One region of the Rossellomorea sp. GQ25 genome, then DNA from elsewhere that is predicted to be linked to it. Evidence: riboswitches for the same ligand, from Rfam matches in the RefSeq annotation. Region 1 holds a riboswitch; the other holds the start of a gene.
The links. A riboswitch is a leader RNA that binds a small molecule or an ion and turns the genes downstream of it on or off. The one in region 1 is predicted to bind S-adenosylmethionine.
Positions count from the first base shown of each region.

Region 2: linked by a shared signal. The riboswitch ahead of metK (methionine adenosyltransferase) and the one ahead of AC6CIB_RS02015 (YezD family protein) in region 1 are both predicted to bind S-adenosylmethionine.

Region 1 is NZ_JCAXEQ010000001.1:363,085-372,973, forward strand. Features, by position in the region: gene AC6CIB_RS01970 (TetR/AcrR family transcriptional regulator) at 1-484, shown strand, start outside; gene AC6CIB_RS01975 (acyl-CoA thioesterase) at 563-979, shown strand; gene AC6CIB_RS01980 (phosphotransferase family protein) at 995-2,071, shown strand; gene AC6CIB_RS01985 (enoyl-CoA hydratase/isomerase family protein) at 2,094-2,870, shown strand; gene AC6CIB_RS01990 (quinone oxidoreductase family protein) at 2,882-3,856, shown strand; gene AC6CIB_RS01995 (acyl-CoA dehydrogenase family protein) at 3,902-5,077, shown strand; gene fabG (3-oxoacyl-ACP reductase FabG) at 5,099-5,857, shown strand; gene AC6CIB_RS02005 (MaoC family dehydratase N-terminal domain-containing protein) at 5,879-6,328, shown strand; gene AC6CIB_RS02010 (MaoC/PaaZ C-terminal domain-containing protein) at 6,325-6,726, shown strand; SAM riboswitch class I at 6,890-6,995, shown strand; gene AC6CIB_RS02015 (YezD family protein) at 7,082-7,237, shown strand; gene AC6CIB_RS02020 (phosphoadenylyl-sulfate reductase) at 7,337-8,035, shown strand; gene cysP (sulfate permease) at 8,051-9,115, shown strand; gene sat (sulfate adenylyltransferase) at 9,157-9,889, shown strand, end outside.
Region 2 is NZ_JCAXEQ010000009.1:14,440-24,328, reverse strand. Features, by position in the region: gene AC6CIB_RS20890 (immune inhibitor A domain-containing protein) at 1-262, opposite strand, end outside; gene tbcS (tetraprenyl-beta-curcumene synthase) at 606-1,679, opposite strand; gene AC6CIB_RS20880 (alpha/beta hydrolase) at 1,694-2,497, opposite strand; gene AC6CIB_RS20875 (gamma carbonic anhydrase) at 2,582-3,097, shown strand; gene metK (methionine adenosyltransferase) at 3,298-4,500, opposite strand; SAM riboswitch class I at 4,712-4,856, opposite strand; gene pckA (phosphoenolpyruvate carboxykinase (ATP)) at 5,182-6,771, shown strand; gene AC6CIB_RS20860 (lmo0937 family membrane protein) at 6,833-6,982, opposite strand; gene AC6CIB_RS20855 (GNAT family N-acetyltransferase) at 7,225-8,013, shown strand; gene AC6CIB_RS20850 (biotin transporter BioY) at 8,455-9,021, opposite strand; gene AC6CIB_RS20845 (hypothetical protein) at 9,120-9,302, opposite strand; gene metE (5-methyltetrahydropteroyltriglutamate--homocysteine S-methyltransferase) at 9,408-9,889, opposite strand, start outside.

The DNA of each region.
Region 1 (9,889 bases):
ATCCATTGGTGTAACGAAAGGAACATTCTATTACTATTTTTCCAGTAAGGAAGAGCTGTTAAAGGAAATTCACATGCGCTATATTGATGGCTTATTATCTAAACAGGAAAGAGTTCTAGGGGATGATCGGAAGAGCTACATGGAAAAACTATATGATATTGTCCATCTTTCCATTCTGGACATTAAAGAGCAAGGGGCCAGTGCCAAAGTATTTTTTAGAGAAATGAGGCACTTGAGTCAGGAAAGTCTGGATGCAATTGAGCCTAAGCGGGATATGTATCGCTATAACATAGAAACTCTCCTGAAAGAAGGTAGGAAGAACGGAGACTTTCATGAGGACTTTGACGTATCGATTGTAGCCTTTGGAATTCTCGGTATGATGAATTGGAGCTATCAATGGTATAAGCCTGAAGGTGCGAAATCCGATCAGGAAATTGCTCAGACTTTTGTCGATATGGTATTAAAAGGGATTGAGTCAGAGTAAATGGGAAATCATCTACAGGATTTCCTTTTGAAATAACATACCGACTGGTTAGTATTTATAGAGGGAGATGGCGTGCTAATGGAAACCATTACGGTAACGAGTAGATTTTGCGAAACCGATGCATTAGGTCATATTAACAATACAACCTATTTTGTTTATTTAGAAGAAGCAAGAATTAAATTCTTTCAATCACTCGGATTTGATATGGATGTGAAAGACTGGCGTTTTATACTGGCTTCAACCAAATGTGACTTTGTATCACAAGGGTATTTTAATCAAGAGTTAAAGATCACCACCTATCTATCAAAAATTGGATCAAAGAGCTTTCAGTTAGAGCATGAAATCTTATGTGCGAACACCCATCAATTGATTGCAAAGGGAAATGCGGTGATCGTTTATTTTGATTTTCTTGAGCAGCAAAGCAAAATGATCCCTGAGTTGTTAAAAGCTCAGTTAAACACTCATTTGCGTTCGGTAAAAACTGAATATTCTTAATTTTGGAGGGATAAGATGTCGAAAAAAACAGGGTATGAAACGGTATCGGTGCGAGAAGGAGAAGAACTGAATGCCACCAATCTAAAAAGCTTTATGAATGAGCAATTCCCTCACCTCCTTCATGAAGAGCTATCTATTAAACAATTTTCTGCGGGACACTCAAATCTTACGTATCTACTTAAAATGGGTGAATGGGAAGGTGTACTGAGACGTCCTCCATTAGGACCCGTTGCCCCGAAGGCTCACGATATGAAAAGAGAATATAGGATTCTTTCAGAAATTCAACCATTATTCGGAGTTACACCGGAGCCGTATGTGTTCTCTGATAATGAAAGTATCGTAGGAAGTCCATTTTTTATCATGGAACGAAAAAGGGGTGAAGTATTTGATACTTCCTTTCCCCTGCATCTTCATGTGACACCAGATGTCTGCAGGAAAATATCGGAGGAAATGGTTTCTAAACTGGTGGAACTTCATTCCATTGATCACCGAAAAACAACTCTTCATGAAATCAGTAAGCCCGAACATTTTATGGAAAGACAAGTACACGGGTGGATCAAACGTTACGAGCGTGCCAAAACAAGTGAGATTCTTGAAGTAGATCAGCTGACACACTGGTTGATAAAGAATGTACCAGGAAATGCTGAATCGACAATCATTCATTATGATTTTAAATTAAACAATGCCATGTTTTCTTCTGACCTGAAATCCATGGTGGGGTTATTTGACTGGGAGATGGCGACTGTTGGCGATCCTCTTGCAGATTTAGGTGTCGCTATGGGGTATTGGATACAGGATGATGATCCAGAGTTATTAAAATTCGGTCTTGGGAAGCCTCCAGTAACGATCATGGACGGTTTTTACAACAGAAGACAATTTATCGAAGAATATGCCAGGAAAAGCAGTAGAGACGTGAACAATATCCATTTTTATTTATCTTTTGCTTACTTTAAGCTCGCAGTCATTGTGCAACAAATCTATTACCGCTTTAAGATGGGGCAAACAAGAGATTCACGATTTTCTCAATTTGATCGGTTTGCGGAATCTCTGATCACCCTGGGAAATGAAGCGGCATTAGATCGCCAGGAATAAAGACAAGGAGATGAACTGAACAATGAAATCCTCTTTATTACTAGAAACTACTGACCGGGTACTTACATTGACATTAAACAGACCGGATAGCTTGAATTCCTTTGATGAGGACATGCTTATGGGAATCGTTGAAGCACTCCAACAGGCAGAACATAATCAGGAAATCAGAGCCATTGTGATTCGCGGTGCCGGGAGGGCCTTTTCTGCAGGCGGCGACGTGAAAACGATGGGGAGCGCCACATCAACCGAAGTCTATGAACACATAGGGATATTAAATACATGCATTAAAGCAATAAAAGATATAGATAAACCGGTCATCGCCTCGGTACACGGATTTGCAGCAGGTGCCGGGTTTAATTTAGCCCTGGCCTGTGATTTGATCATCGCTTCAAAAGATAGTCAATTTGCTTTAAGCTTCTCTAAAGTAGGTCTTATTTCCGATGGCGGAGGTTCGTATTTTCTTCCACGCATCATCGGTCCACATTTAGCGAAAGAATTCTTCTTTTCAGGAGAACCTGTGGCTGCAGGAAGAATGTATGACTTAGGTGTGGTAAATCGTATTGTCCCTTCTGAAAGACTTGATGAGGAAACTACTCATTGGGCTCAGAAAATAGCCTTGGGGCCAAGTAAAGCTTATGGAATGATGAAGAAAATGATTGATCGTTCATTTACCTCATCATTGGATGAGATACTTGAACAAGAACGAATCACACAAACATTGATGATTGCAACTGAAGATCATGCTGAGGGAGTTTCAGCGTTTAAAGAAAAAAGAAGACCATATTTTTCAGGAATATAGGAGGCGTTAGAATGAAAGCGATTCAGTTCAAAGAGTTCGGAGGTCCCAATGTTTTAGAAAATGTGGAGATTGATATTCCATTGCCTCGAGGGAGAGAAGTCGTAATTGAAGTTCATGCATCTGCAGTCAATTATGCTGATACGGCTCGTCGTGAGGGGCAATATGTGGTGAAAACCACTCTACCATACATTCCAGGTGCCGAAGTGGCAGGAATTGTAACAGAAGTGGGAGAAGACGTGACGAGGGTGAAAAGAGGAGACCGGGTTGTAGCCATGATGGATTCCGGAGGTTATGCAGAATTTGCCCTGACAGATGAGCGTTCGGTGATCCCCTTGCCATATGGATTGGATTTCAAAGAAGCGGCCGCCATCCCGGTTCAAGGTTTAAGTGCTTATCATATTTTGAAAACATTGGGGAAATTGCAGCAGGGAGAAGCCGTCCTCATTCATGCAGCTGCTGGTGGCGTTGGCCTGCTTGCCGTGCAACTGGCAAAACGTTTTGGTGCAGGTAAGGTAATTGCTACAGCCAGTACAGAAGAAAAATTAAGTCTTGCAGGGGCCATGGGGGCAGATGTATTAGTCAACTACACTCAAGATGGCTGGGAAGCAGAAATTCTGGAAGCTACAAATGGAAAGGGTGTAAACCTGGCATTGGAGATGGCTGGCGGTGACATTTTCTATAAAACGTTAAAATGTCTCGACTATTTTGGAAGAATGGTCATATATGGAGTAGCAAGCGGGGAGCAGAGCAGATTTTATCCCTCTTCTTTGATGGCAAAAAATCAATCTGTTATCGGGTTCTTTCTCCCTCCTCTAATGAGAGATGCTGAACTAACCCAGAAAACCCTTCATGAAATCTTTCATTATGTCGCGTCCGGTGAATTGAAAGTAACGGTTGGTCATGTATTTCCTTTAGAAGAAGCAGCTTTGGTTCATACACTCATGCAAGCAAGAAAAACGGTAGGGAAGGTAATCCTGCAGCCATAATAATAACTAGTTAGTATACGATCCATCTTATAAGGGGGAACCGGGATGAACTTACGGTTATCAGATGAACAAAGGATGATTCAAAAAACCATCCGTAAATTTGTTGAGAAAGAATTAATACCTTTAGAAAATGAAGTGCTAAGAAATGAACGGGAAGGAAAACCAAGTCTTTCCCCGGAAAAAAGAAAAGATTTGCAGTTAAAAGCAAAGGAAGCAGGGTTCTGGGGTATCAATACACCAGAAGAATACGGCGGAGCGGACCTCGGGCAAATGATGATGGCCATTGTTTATATGGAAATCTCCAAAACCTTTGTGCCTTTCAGTTTCGGTGGTTATGCAGATAACATCCTATACTATGCCAACGAAGAACAGAAAAGGAACTATTTGATCCCCACGATAAACGGAGAGAAAAAGTCCTGCTTTGCCATGACGGAACCGGGAGCTGGATCTGATACTCAAAACATTCGGATGACCGCAGTGAAGGATGGAAATGAGTGGGTGTTAAATGGTGAAAAAACCTTTATTACAGGCGGAAATGAAGCAGATTTTGTCATGGTCATGGCGGTGACCGATAAGGAAAAGCATCGGCGAACGGGTCGGGAAGGAGTAACCTGTTTTATTGCCGATCGAAGTATGGGGTGGACATCTGAATACATTCATACCATGGGGGAATGGGGACCGGCCAGTCTGTTTTTTGATGACGTGCGGGTTCCTGAAGAAAATATTCTCGGCGAAATCGATGGTGGTTACAATCTGGGCCTGGAATGGATCGGGTTCGCACGCTGGATTGTGGGTGCACAAGCAGTAGGCGCAGCCGAACGTTTACTGCAAATGGCGATTGACTATTCAAAGGAAAGAGAGACATTTGGAAAGCCAATCGCGGATCGACAGGCGATTCAATGGCAGATCGCTGATTCTGCCGTGGAAATTGAAGCAGCCAGGTGGCTTGTATTAAATGCAGCATTCACGCTGGACCAAGGAGAAGATAATCGCCATGTTGCATCGATTGCCAAACTGTACGGATCGAACATGGGAAATAGGGTAGTGGACCGGGTCCTTCAGATTCACGGAGGGATGGGCTACACAAGAGAGCTTCCCGTTGAACGCTGGTATCGTGAAGCAAGATTGTGGCGGATTTATGATGGTACTGATGAAATTCAAAAACTGATCATTTCACGGAATCTATTAAAAGGGCATGTGAAAGTGGGTCAATTTGTTTAAAGCGATAGGGAGGTATTGTGAATGGGTGAAAGATTCAGAGGGAAAGTAGCTTTAGTAACAGGCGGGAGTCGGGGGATCGGTAAAGCGATTGCCAAGCTCTTTGCAGAAGAAGGGGCAAAGGTTGCCATCATTGACGTGAATGAAGAGGCACTGATGGAAGTCAGTAAGGAATTGGGAGAGTATAAAATATTTATAAGAGTTGCGAATGTAATAGAATTCAAGGAAGTAGAAGAGGCCGTCAACGAAGTCTTTGAAACTTTCGGCTCCGTTGATATAGTCGTCAACAATGCAGGAGTCATCAGAGACAACCTGCTATTTAAAATGACCGATACAGATTGGCAAACGGTCATGGATGTGCATTTGAAAGGATCATTTAACGTAGCGAAAGCAGCGCAAGGTTATATGGTGAAGAACAGGTATGGCCGTATGATTAATATCTCTTCTACATCTGCACTTGGTAACCGGGGACAGGCAAATTACGCTACGGCTAAAGCAGGTCTTCAAGGCTTAACGAAAACTTTGGCAATAGAGCTTGGTCCTCTGGGGATTACGACCAATGCAGTAGCCCCCGGATTCATAGAAACGGAAATGACTAGAGAAACGGCGAAGCGAATCGGGATTACCTTTGAACAACTGGTGGAAGCGAGTCTTCAAGGAATTCCTGTAGGAAGAAGCGGGCAGCCGGAAGATATAGCGAATGCAGTGGCGTTTTTTGCGGATGAAAGATCGTCATTCGTTAATGGACAAGTCCTCTACGTAGCTGGAGGGCCGAAAGCCTAAAGGGAGAAAGAGGTGAAGGATATGTTTCAATCTTATATTGGTAAACGTTCAACTTCCATAGAAAATTGTGTTGAAAATGGAGCGGTCCGTAAGTTTGCCGAAGCCATCGGTGATCCACGTCCCATTTATGTGGATGAAGAAGCAGGTAAACGGTCTAGATACAGGGGGAATATCGCTCCCCCCACTTTTCCTAGAGTGTTCGACTACGGAACGATTGAAGGTTTTCATTTACCGAACGTCGGGTTAATTCATGGGGAACAATCTTTTCACTATGAAAGACCACTGAAGGTCGGGGAAAGGATTCAGTGTTATACGGAGATAAAAGATTACTATGAGCGGAAAGGATCGGGTGGAACACTTGGTTTTCTTGTGATAGAAGACATCGGTGAAGATTCTGGAGGGAATAGGATTTTCACCTCTGAGGCGATTGTCATTATCACTGAAACGGTTAGAGAGAGGTTGGGAAAATGACTAAACTATCATCCCTTACTATAGATGAAACCCTTCCCTTTGTTGAATTAGCTCCAGTCTCGAGAATCGACTTAATCAAATATGCAGGAGCATCGGGGGATTATAACCCCATTCATACGATCGATGAGGAAGCCCTTAAACTGGGGCTTCCAGGAATCATTGCTCATGGCATGTGGACAATGGGCAATATCTCCAAGCTTTTTAGTGATCATTATGAAGAAGGATTTATCAAAGAGTACACCGTCCGCTTTAAAGGGATGGTTTTCTTGGACGATGTCATTACATTGATTGCAGAAGTATCAAAAAAACAGGATAATCTCTTGCATTTTAACGTCTATGCCGTCAACCAGGATCAGAAGAAAGTGATCGAAGGTAAATTGATGTTTCAATTATTTTGATCATTCAGATGAAAATAGTGTCCTATAGCGTTTATAAAGCGAATAGAAATAAAGAGAATTAAGCTTTTTGAAAAAAATAAGTCAAAAGACATAAATCCGATCGAAAAACTCGGGTTGACTTCTCTGTAGAATATGATATTATTTAGAATATTAAAATTAATAACTCTTATCCAGAGTGGTGGAGGGATCTGGCCCCGCGAAGCCCAGCAACCTACGTTATGTAAGGTGCTAATTCCAGCAAAATGTGAAGTCATTTTGGAAGATAAGGTATCCTTACCTGAACAACTTTCCAAAATGGAGGGTTGTTTTTTTCATTCATGATTTTTCTGGATAAGATGAAAATGGGGGGAATCATGTGGCTAAAGAAAAAAATCAAGAAGCAGAGAATGATGTAGTAGTCGAGAAGATCACTTCAATGTTGAAGACGATGAGTTTTGGATCGATTACCATTGTGGTTCAGGACGGTAAAGTCATTCAATTGGAGAAAAACGAGAAAGTGCGAATTAAATAAGCTGACTAGACAAACTAGAGGCGCATAACACAGATAAAGGAAATCCCTATATCTTGTTATCGCCTCTTTTTGTTTGGATGAGCGGGAAAGGGGTGTATCATGTTAACCTATCAAACTTGGAAAAAACCATCCATCCAATTTGAAATTGATCCGGTCTATAAAGGAGCGTTAAACGTCCTTGAGTGGGCGTATGACCATTATGGTGAAAGTGTCGTATATGCATGCAGTTTTGGCATAGAAGGGATCGTATTAATCGATCTCCTAACCAAAGTACAACCGAAAGCAACCATAGTATTTCTTGATACAGGTGTTCATTTCAAGGAAACCTATGAAACGATTGAAAAGGTGAAGGAGAAATATCCTGGTATCACCATTCATATGAAAAAGCCTGAATTAACGCTCCAAGAGCAAGCAGTAACATATGGAGATAAGTTGTGGGAGAGAAACCCGAACCAATGCTGTCAAATTCGAAAGCTTGACCCTTTACAAGATTCCTTATCCAAAGGGAATGCCTGGATTTCAGGATTAAGAAGAGAACAATCACCTACAAGAAGTCAGGTTGAATTCATCAATAAGGATGACAAGTTCCAATCAGTTAAAATTTGTCCTTTAATTCACTGGACCTGGAAGGAGATTTGGAGGTATGTCCATAAGCATAACCTATCCTATAATCCACTTCATGATCAGGGGTATCCAAGTATCGGATGCTTCCATTGTACAACTCCAGCCATAGACATAAAGGATCTCCGCTCCGGAAGATGGAAAGGAAAAGGGAAAACTGAATGCGGTCTTCATTAAAAGAGGTGACATTCTTTGCTTGAAATATTCGCCCTGATCATAAGTTTGTTCTTCGCTATGAACATTGGTGCCAGCGGAGCGGCAGCATCGATGGGGGTTGCATATGGTGCAGGAGCAATAAAAAACATCAAGAATTCTTTATGGATCTGCGCTGCAGGTGTCCTGAGCGGAGCGGTTTTAGGTGGTGGAGAAGTAGTTAAAACCATTAGTTCAGGGATTATCCCGGAACATGTACTCTCCATCAAAATCGTGGTCATCATTTTGTTATCCGCCACCGTATCCTTGTTTCTGGCAAATGTGATCGGAATCCCGCTGTCTACAAGTGAAGTAACGGTAGGAGCGGTTGTAGGCGTTGGAGTCGCATATCAAGTTCTATATGTGAAGTCACTATTAACGATCATGTCATTCTGGGTAATTGTCCCGGTCATTGCCTTCGTAGTTACATGGGTATTCGGCATTGGTTTAGTACAACTGGAAAAGCGAGGTTACCATTTAGAAAAAAGGTGGCTTGCGTATCTTTTGATTATCGCCGGGTTCTTTGAAGCCTTTTCTGCAGGGATGAATAATGTAGCCAACGCCGTCGGTCCATTAGTGGGTGCGGATTTACTGTCTCCTTCCCGGGGGATTTGGCTGGGTGGTTTATTCGTTGCCCTCGGAGCTATCTTACTGGGGAAAAAAGTAGTTGAAACAAATGGGAAAAAAATTACACAATATTCAAAAGCCGAAGGAATCCTCATTTCCTCTACAGGAGCGATTCTTGTGATGGTGAGCTCACTATATGGATTACCGATCCCGCTGACTCAAGTTACTTCGTCCTCTATCATTGGCTTGGGGATGGCGAAGAACGGTAAACATATGCTGCAAAAGAAAATTGTCAAAAAAATCGTCAAAATATGGGTGGTCTCTCCCCTGATTTCACTCAGTATTTCATATTTTTTAGTAAAGCTCGTGATCGATAGCGATCTGTATTCGATCGTGGTTCCAATAAGCGTCATTATCGCTACTGTGGGAGCACTATCCCTCATGCGTGTGATCAGTGAAGAAAGGCGATCCGTTCATGAAGACGGAGGCGGAATTTAATCTTAATTCCGATTAAAACAATATGTTAAGGAGGATAAATGATGAGTTTACAGCCCCACGGAGGAACGCTTGTTCAATTATATTTACCAGAAGAAACCTATGAGGATATTCTCCATGAGATCCCATTAGACGAAACCGCGTTAAGTGATTTAGAACTCATTGGAATAGGTGCTTACAGCCCTATAAATGGATTCCTGACCGAAGTGGATTATCAACATGTAGTGGAAACATTACGTTTGCGAAACGGCAGTGTGTGGAGCATCCCGATTACCCTGCCCATTGCAAAAGAAAAAGCAAGAGACGTAAAGAAAGGTTCAAAGAGCCGCCTTGTTTATAAGGGAGAAACATATGGCCTCATAGAAGTCGAGGATATTTATGAACCAGATAAACAGAAAGAAGCCCTCCTCGTATATGGAACGACCGACGCGGATCATCCAGGTGTCAAGAAATTATTGCAACGGGGGGATGTGTATATAGGTGGGAAGATCAGCCTTATTAAACGTCTTTCCAAACCGTTCAACGAGTATACATTTGACCCAAGTGAAACCAGAAAGTTGTTTAAGGAAAAGGGATGGAAAACGATTGTCGGTTTCCAAACGAGAAATCCAGTTCACAGGGCCCATGAATATATTCAGAAAACGGCATTGGAAACCGTGGATGCACTCTTCTTAAATCCGTTGGTTGGCGAAACAAAGGCGGATGATATTTCAGCCGGCATCAGAATGGAGAGCTATAAAGTTCTATTACAGAACTATTACCCTAAAGATCGAGTGT
Region 2 (9,889 bases), on a different contig from region 1:
TTTCAGCAGAATCCGCTTTCGCTTTCAGGAACTTTTGCAATGCTTTCTCCGCTTCAGCAGGTGTCGCATTTTGCTTAATCTTGCCTTCATCTTTCAGCATTTCAATCAGGCGTTCGTCATTCGCAATGCCTAAATCAAAAGGCCCTCCATGTATATGATCATGTTTCACCGTTGGCTTCGCTAACACATTCTCAGGCACTGTGGTTGCAGCTGATGCAGGTACAGCAAATGCCCCTACACTTAATGCCGCAACCATGGCCATCGATAATACTTTACGAGATTTCAAAAACGTTTCCCCCTCTTTTTATGTACTAAATTTTTACACTAATTAAAATATACTCCATTATTCTGAAAAGTAAATATTTTCAGAATATATTAGTTATTTAGTATGACGAAATAATATATTTTTAGGTAAATAGTATGATATTCTACTGATTGTAAAATGGGTAAATTATCATAAATCGAAAGATGTAAGCGGTTAATATTTGTATAATTATGGTATTTAAGGTCGAATTTAGTATTCCTTCACCCGACTATAGTTTGATAAAACAGACAAAAAGAGGGACGGACCTTCGAAACTAGTTTCGAAGGTCCGTCCCTCTTTTTCAGGATGTTTTTTTGCGATTTCTCCATTTACGGTAGATTTTTCCGTTGATGTAGAAGAATCTGGTGATCCAGCCGGCTTGTGCGATGAATTGTTTGGAGAAGGATTGTACTTTTTCTTGTTTGTTTGCCTTGTCGTCTGACAGGTAGACGCCGATGAGTCCTTTGTTGATCAGGCGGTGAAAATGGGCATGGGGCAGTTCATGGGTGTGTTCGTCGGCTTTCTGAAGGAAATGAAGCAGACGCTCTTTTAAATGCTCATCATCCTCGTAATAGAAGCAGAAGTTCAGGTCTCCCCCCTCATGGTCCTCATCCTGATCGATGAAATAATCAAGAAGAATGTGTAAACCTTGAATGTATGGAAAATATCCATGTTTGATTTTTTCTGTATAAGATGGCTGAAAATCGCTTCGGCACGCGTATGACACTAAACAGAAAATGCCAAGTGTCGATCCGGAGCAGGCGGAAAACTCGTACCAGTTCATTTCGGGAAGGTTCGAACGGTGAGTTTCAAACCAATTCTGCAGCCTTCCTACTCTTTCTTCTTTTTTTACATGTTTATGTATCTGCAAGTCGCAGTAGTATTCACAAAGCAGGATAAGATCCTTTTTGATGCTGTCATAGTGATGTAATGCTTCAAGAACGGACTGACAGGTAAGCACTAAATCACTCAGATACCCCCCATCATCCTGATCGGTCCTTAAAGCATAGTAATTGACAGGCACTGCACCCACCGTTAGGGCGTCTTTCATGGATTGATGAAGAAGGGCAAAATCATCTGGATCCAGGGAAACGCTTCGATCACACAGATTATCCAAATAATCGCTTATCGTTTGATAGGCGACGATAAATCGAATCGTGTCTTCTTTTTGGTCCAGTGCCAGCAGGGAAAGGATTGATCCACCTTCACAGTGAAACGTTTTATGCTCGATACTGGCAAGGGCCTGACTTCTTAATTCCTGATTGGGGATCGCTTCTGCCCGCCTCTTCCACTCATCTAATTCTTTATGAACAATCGGAAAAACATTTCGGTATACTCTTGTCATTAACGAAAAGGGATCACTTGGGATCGACACCTATACCACCTCTTTTACAAAATGTATCCTAGCGCTTTCAAACGACTTTCAATGAAGATCTTGGAGTATTCAAAGATATCTTCTCTTTCTGGTTCATTATAGATTTCATGATAGCATTTCGGCCACTCTTTGTAATGCATTTCAGATAAAGACAGTTCGTTGAACCATTTTTTCACTGCTTTTTTATCGACGATTTTGTCGTCACCAGCCTGCAACACCAACAGAGGGACGTCTGGCATTTTTTCCAGGTTTACAAAAGCCAGTTTTATCGCTTGGGAGAGTTCCCTGTACCAACGGACAGACACCTTGGTGATATAGAGTGAATCGTTGCTGTCAATTTCACGTACATCTGCATTTCTCGTTGCCATATCGATCGTTAATCCTGATGGAAACTTCACCATGGGAGCGATCTTATTCAAACCGTAAGACAAGAGCTCGATCGGTCTTGACGGGGTCGTAACCAAGCCTAAACAAGGCGAGGACAATATCACACCTGCCAGGTTTACATGGGTTTCCTGAAGCATACGAACCGCAACAAGCCCACCCATACTATGTCCAATCACAAATACAGGCAATTCAAATTGATAAGCTGCCTGTACCCAATCTTTCACTTCCACTATATATTCATCAAACGCATCAATATGTCCTCTTTTACTTCTCGATGTCATACCCTGACCCGGTAAATCCCCCATGATGACATGATAGCCTGCTGCACGCCACATTTCAATGAGCCAACCGTACCGACCATGATGCTCCATTGCTCCATGAATGATAACGATGACTGCCTTTGCTTCTTGATCTGTTTCCCATTTCCACATGGCAATTCCTCCTTAATAGTTCTCTATGTGAATGAATTCTGCTACCATTATTATAGTAAATATTATTGAAAGGGGTAGTAAAAAATGCTCTATCCATATTATGATAAAAAACCAATCATCGCTCACTCGGCATACATTGCCGATTATGTGACCATCTCCGGGGATGTGGAGATCGGTGAAGAGTCCAGCATCTGGTTTAACACCGTCATCAGAGGGGATGTGGCTCCAACAAAAATCGGTAATAAAGTAAATATACAGGATAATTCCATGCTTCATCAGAGTCCAAATAACCCTCTTATTCTTGAAGATGAAGTAACCATAGGTCATGGAGTGATTCTACATAGCTGCAAAATCCGAAAAAAAGCTCTAATCGGAATGGGGTCGATCATTCTCGATAATGCTGAAATTGGTGAAGGAGCATTTATTGGGGCGGGAAGCCTTGTTCCACAAGGGAAAGTCATTCCTCCCAACACGCTGGCATTCGGTCGTCCAGCAAAAGTAGTGAGAGAGTTAAATGAACATGATATTAGCGAAATGAAGCGAATTTCGAAAGAATACGCAGAAAAAGGACAATATTATAAAAGCATCAAACCATTTTAATATCCTATACTTGGGATACCCCAACCTTCATTAGATTACTCATGGAATTTTTTCATGTGTGACTGGGGAAAAAAGGGGTGGATCTTCTACTTAGGGTTCATCTGACATTCGACACGAACCAACAAGCTTCGCCAAATCCGAAATTGCCAAAAAGACCAACACCCTAAAAAAGTGTTGGTCCCTTCTATCTCTATCTTTCCTTATTCGCTTAACGCTTCCGCTTTTAATGCTTCTGCTTTGTTTGTACGCTCCCAAGGAAGATCAATATCGTTACGGCCAAAGTGTCCGTAAGCAGCTGTCTGCTTGTAGATCGGACGACGAAGGTCCAGCATTTTGATGATTCCTGCAGGACGCAGGTCAAAATTATTGCGAACAACATCAATTAGTACGTCTTCTGATACTTTTCCTGTTCCAAATGTATCAACGGAGATGGATACCGGTTGAGCAACCCCAATCGCATACGCTAATTGAACTTCACATTTTTCAGCTAAACCAGCTGCCACAATGTTCTTCGCTACATAACGTGCTGCATAAGCCGCTGAACGGTCCACTTTCGTTGCATCCTTACCAGAGAATGCACCGCCACCGTGACGAGCGTATCCGCCGTATGTGTCAACGATGATTTTACGGCCTGTTAACCCTGCATCACCTTGTGGACCGCCGATAACGAAACGACCAGTTGGGTTGATGAAGTATTTTGTTTGCTCATCGATCAGTTCTTTCGGTACAACAGGGTCGATGACATATTCTTTTAAGTTACGTTGGATTTGCTCAAGCGTCACTTCAGGGTGATGCTGAGTTGAGATAACGATCGTGTCAATACGAACCGGCTTATCGTTTTCATCATATTCAACCGTTACTTGAGTTTTTCCATCGGGACGCAGGTAAGGAAGGATCTCTTCTTTACGAACTTCTGTTAAACGACGGGAGATTTTGTGTGCAAGGGAAATCGGAAGAGGCATAAGCTCTTTCGTTTCATTACAAGCGAACCCAAACATTAACCCCTGGTCACCTGCACCGATTGCATCGATTTCTTCATCTGTCATTTGACCTTCACGGGCTTCAAGTGCCTGATCTACACCTTGAGCGATATCAGCAGATTGCTCATCGATGGATGTTAATACGGCACATGTTTCAGCATCAAAGCCATATTTTGCACGAGTGTAGCCAATTTCACGGATCGTTTCACGAACGATTTTTGGAATATCGACATATGTACTCGTTGTAATTTCACCTGCAACAAGAACAAGACCCGTCGTAACAGAGGTTTCACATGCTACACGAGCATTCGGATCATTTGTAAGAATTGCATCAAGAATTGAATCAGAGATTTGGTCACAAATTTTATCTGGATGTCCTTCGGTTACGGACTCAGATGTAAACAGACGACGTTTAGTTGACATCAAGGTTCCTCCTTAAGCGTAATTGCTAGACTTTGGTCTAACAAAACATTAAACAGATACGGTACTCATTTCCCTAAGTAGTATGAAGTAAACATGAATTTTTTATAAGAAAATCATGAATTATGTGCATTTGATCCACTATAAACAGAAAAAACCCTTCCCCGAAAAAAGCATTAGAGGAAAGGTTTCAGATCATAGCCGCGCCTTTTCTCTCTTATCGTTCAAGGTTCATAGACCTTGCCTCAGTTTAGCACCTTCGCTTAATCGGATCGTTTCAGACAGAAAGGATCCATTCACTATTTAGCAGGTTGCTGGGTTTCATAGGGTCTGCTCCCTCCACCAGCTCAGGATAAGAGTATCCGTTCAAGGAACAATGATAACGTTTAGGACAAAGGGTGTCAACTTTTTTTCGAGTGACATGTTTAACCATTCAAGCTTACTCCTTTCATGATTCCAACCTAACTTGTCCTCATAAAATAACCTAATTAGGTAATGAGGCTAAACATTATGATATTTTTTACATATATATAAGAAGATACAAGCTATATTTGGACGAAAAATGTGACAATATGAAGACACATTATAAAATTGAATAAATAGTATAGACTAATGGTTCAATTGTGTTATACTATTTTTGTGAAGCAAACGAGATCATTAAATTTATATAAAGGAAGGGTTCTAATGAATTCAGTGAGCATGTCTAATGAATTAACAGAATTACTTAACGGTCAAAACATTCAGGAACAATTATCTGTTTCCCAACTAGTTGAAAAAGTCCTTCAACGAAATGAAGGCGTTTTAACATCATCAGGTGCAGTCAGAGCAGAAACTGGTAAATACACAGGACGCTCTCCTAAGGATAAATTCATTGTAGAAGAACCATCCACGAAGGATAAGATTGAGTGGGGTTCTGTCAATCAACCAATCTCTTCAGAATCATTCGATAAACTATATACAAAAGTATTAGATTACTTAAAAGAAAAAGAAGAAGTATTTTCATTTAAAGGGTTCGCAGGTGCTGACCCAAAACATAGACTACCGATTCAAGTGATCAACGAATTCGCTTGGCATAATCTTTTCGCTCACCAATTATTCATTCGCCCTACACAAGAAGAGCTAAAGGGTCATCAATCAGAATTCACCGTCGTTTCTGCCCCGAACTTCAAGGCAGATCCAGCAGTAGACGGAACTCACTCTGAAACATTTATCATTGTATCATTTGAAAGAAGAATTGTCTTAATTGGCGGAACTGAGTATGCAGGTGAAATGAAGAAATCGATCTTCTCTGTCATGAACTACGTGCTTCCCGAATCCGATATCCTTTCCATGCACTGTTCTTCAAATGTCGGACGTGAAGGAGATGTGGCATTGTTCTTCGGTTTATCCGGCACAGGAAAAACAACATTGTCCGCAGATCCAAACCGTCGTTTAATCGGCGATGATGAGCACGGATGGTCTCCGAACGGTGTATTCAATATCGAAGGCGGCTGCTACGCTAAGTGTATTGGTCTGACACGTGAAAAGGAGCCACAAATCTTTGATGCGATCCGTTTTGGTTCTGTCCTTGAAAATGTGGTTCTCGATGACAATTCCCGCATCCCTGATTATGAGGACAACACTTTAACAGAAAATACCCGTGCTGCGTACTCTCTTCAAGCGATGGAAAACATCATTGAACCAAGTGTTGCAGGACATCCAAATACCATTGTATTCTTAACCGCAGATGCATTCGGGGTATTACCTCCAATCAGCAAACTGACGAAAGAACAGGCAATGTACCACTTCTTGAGCGGATACACATCGAAGCTTGCAGGTACTGAGCGCGGAATCACTTCACCACAGGCCACATTCTCAACATGCTTTGGCTCACCTTTCCTGCCACTCCCTGCAACTCGTTATGCTGAGATGCTTGGGAAGAAAATCGATGAGCACAACGCACAAGTATTCTTAGTGAACACTGGTTGGACCGGTGGAGAATACGGTGTTGGTAACCGCATGAAGTTATCTTACACTCGTGCTATGGTTCAAGCAGCTCTTGAAGGGGAACTGACTCACGTAGAAACAGAAACGGACGACATCTTTGGTCTGAACATCCCTGTTCACGTCCCTGGTGTTCCAGACGAAGTGCTTCAACCAAAGAGAACCTGGTCCAATGTAGCAGCCTATGAAGTGAAGGCAAAAGAACTTGCCCACAAATTCAACGAAAACTTCAAAAAATTCTCAAACGTACCATCTGAAATCGAACTTAAAGGCGGCCCAGCCGTTAAATAGTCTATATAACAAAGGTCCGTCCCTCGAATTCGAGGGACGGACCTTTGACATTATAAAGGGGTTATAGCCCTTTCTTTCGCCCGGTTATTCTGTTAAATAAAAAGACAACAATGGCAATAACGAGTAAAACATGGATGATTGCCCCTCCGATTTTAAAAATCAATCCAAGTAACCAAAGGACTAAAAGAATTCCAATAATGGTCCAAAGCATAGTTTCCCTCCTCATAACGTTGTTTGATGCTAAGATTCCCTAATTCGATGACTTTAAAACTACACATGGTATTTCAACTGAAAATTTTTCACCTATTTTTAACTTCTGTTAGTCCATCTGAATTTATACAAATGGCATTTTCACTTGTATATCTATTATTGAAATTCCCCTAAAAATAATACTTTACTAAATATTTCTAATTTTGGTATGATAATGATTATTTACAGGGGGGGGGAAACGAGATGATCAGACAGCTTACAGAACAAGATCATGATATTTGCCAGCAACTCATTCATCAGCAGCCTGCTGAGAATTTGTTTATTATCGGGGATATTGAAGCCTTTGGGTATGAACAGGAATTCCAGAAAATCTGGGGCGACTTTGATACGGAAGGGAATCTTAGGGGAATTCTCCTTAAATACAGAGAAAACTTCATCCCTTTTTCCATGGGTGAATTTGATGTGGAAGGGTTTGCCGGAATCATTAATGAGACTGAAGACTACAGCATCGTTTCCGGATTAAAAAGGATCGTGACGCAGGTTGAACCCTTTTTATCCAGAGAAATTAAATCCAAAAGACATATGTACTATGCGAAATGTGACAACCATTCCTCAATGAAAGATGATGATCTGCCACATGTGAAAGAGGCTACCCTCACTGATATACCTAAAATAGTGGACCTGTTAATCAGTATTCCTGAGTTCAGTGGCGGCGATTTTAGTGTAGAAAAAAGAAAACATAGCATGGAAGTCGGAGTTTCGAGAAGTTATTACGTAGAAAAAGATGGAAAATTTGTTTCTTCTTCTTCCACAACCGCTGAAAACAGTATGTCTGCGATGATTGTCGCTGTATGCACACATCCTGAGTATAAGAAAAAAGGATATGCGACCGAGTGCATGACGAAGCTTTGTCGTGATGTATTAGAAGAAGGAAAAGAACTGTGCTTATTCTATGATAATCCAGAAGCAGGAAAAATTTATAAGCGAATCGGATTCAAGGACATAGGGTATTGGTCTATGTATAAATTTTAAAAAGGTGACTCCAAAAAAAGACTATCACTGAAAAAAAGATGCCTTTGATTCATTTTTTGAATCTAAGGCATCTTTTTGAATGTTGTAGCTTTTCAACAAAAGGATTATAAAATGTTGAATCCGGGTCATAAAGTGGGAGAGAGCATGATTTTTCTAAAGGATGGACCTTCAAATCACCCCACTTAGCCCGTCAATCGCACTTCCTCTAACCTGAATTCGAATAAATGGAGCCTATTTTGATTAAAAAGGCTTCAAATATACTAAATCAAACGAATGAATCTCCGACCTAGGGATTCTGCGGGACACCAGAACGATCCAAAAGTGGTGAGATTCATATAACTTACATGAAAAGAAGCTCACAACCTATCATAAAGGGTCGTGAGCTTCTTTTTTCTTCAAATCGACTATTCAGTTGACTCTAAATGAAAAGTCAACTTTTCATTATGCTGCTACTTTCCGATTCCCGATTAACCTGGCCTGAACCAGACGTTGTCTTACAGTGATTCCAATCCAGCTGGCCAGGAATGCTTTGATAAGTCCAACTACAATAAATGGATAAACGCCTGCTGCCATTGCCTGATTCCAGCTAAGATCGGCTACAAATTTCAGTTGAATGGTACCCAGGATCAACGTAATGATCATTCCAACTGTATTGGCAATCATGGCCATCGTAATGGTAAATTTGGTTTTCTCAAGAATGAAGCCTGTAAAGAAAGCCGCTACGATAAAGCCGAAAATGTAGCCTCCCGTAGGCCCAACCAGTACCTGTGCACCTCCACTGAAGCCTGCAAACACAGGAACACCGACTGCTCCCAGGGCTGCATAGCATACCATGGCGAACGCTCCATACCTGCTTCCAAGAATCGTCGCTGTAATTCCTACTGCTAATGTTTGCCCACTGATTGGAACGAGTGGAAGTGGAATCTCGATTTGAGCGAAAATCCCCGTAATCGCAGCAAAGATGGCACAGTGAATGATCACTCTTAGTTTTTCTCCGTTCACTTTCAAATCCCCCTTGTGTATGTAAACTATGTATAACATTAAGTTAACACAATTAAAAGGATTTTGGGAAGCTTATTTTTTCTCCCTTTGGTTAAATAAACCTTTTAACTGGGAGCATAGACATTACATATCTTTTCTTTTGCCTGCAATTCTAAAGCGGTTTTTAATGAGACCCTGCCTTGGGAGAATTCATCAATTCCTTTATCCCTCACCAAATACAACTTGGTGTGATTTGGATAACGTTCATTAAAAACCTGAATGATTCTTCCAATGGCTATGTATGGCATTTTCATTTCTCTCCTTATGAGCAGGACGCAATTCTTTTCAACTGCGTCCTGCGTTTTGAAATCGGGGGATCTAATGGATCAAGGGAATGAAATGTTCCCTGTCTACTATCTTTCCTTTTTAAGCAGCATCTCTTCACGCACTTGTTCCGCTGCTTCCACCATGGTTTTAAGCGCTAGGACCGTTTCATCGATCCCACGCGTTTTCAATCCACAATCCGGGTTGACCCAGAATAAATGGGGATCCAGCACTTCGAGAGCCCGATGTATATTACGGATTAATTCTTCACGCTTCGGCACCCGGGGACTGTGAATGTCATATACCCCCAGACCAATCCCTTTGTCATACGTATTGTCTTCAAAAACATGTATTAATTCCCCATGACTTCTTGATGTTTCAATTGAGATGACATCAGCATCCAGATCACTGATGGCATCTATAATATCTTCAAAATCCGAATAGCACATATGTGTATGGACCTGGGTTTCGTTCTGTACAGAAGAAGTGGCCAATTTGAAAGCATAAACGGCAGCCCTAAGATATTCCTCCCAATGTTCACTCTTTAAAGGCAGTCCTTCCCTAAGTGCCG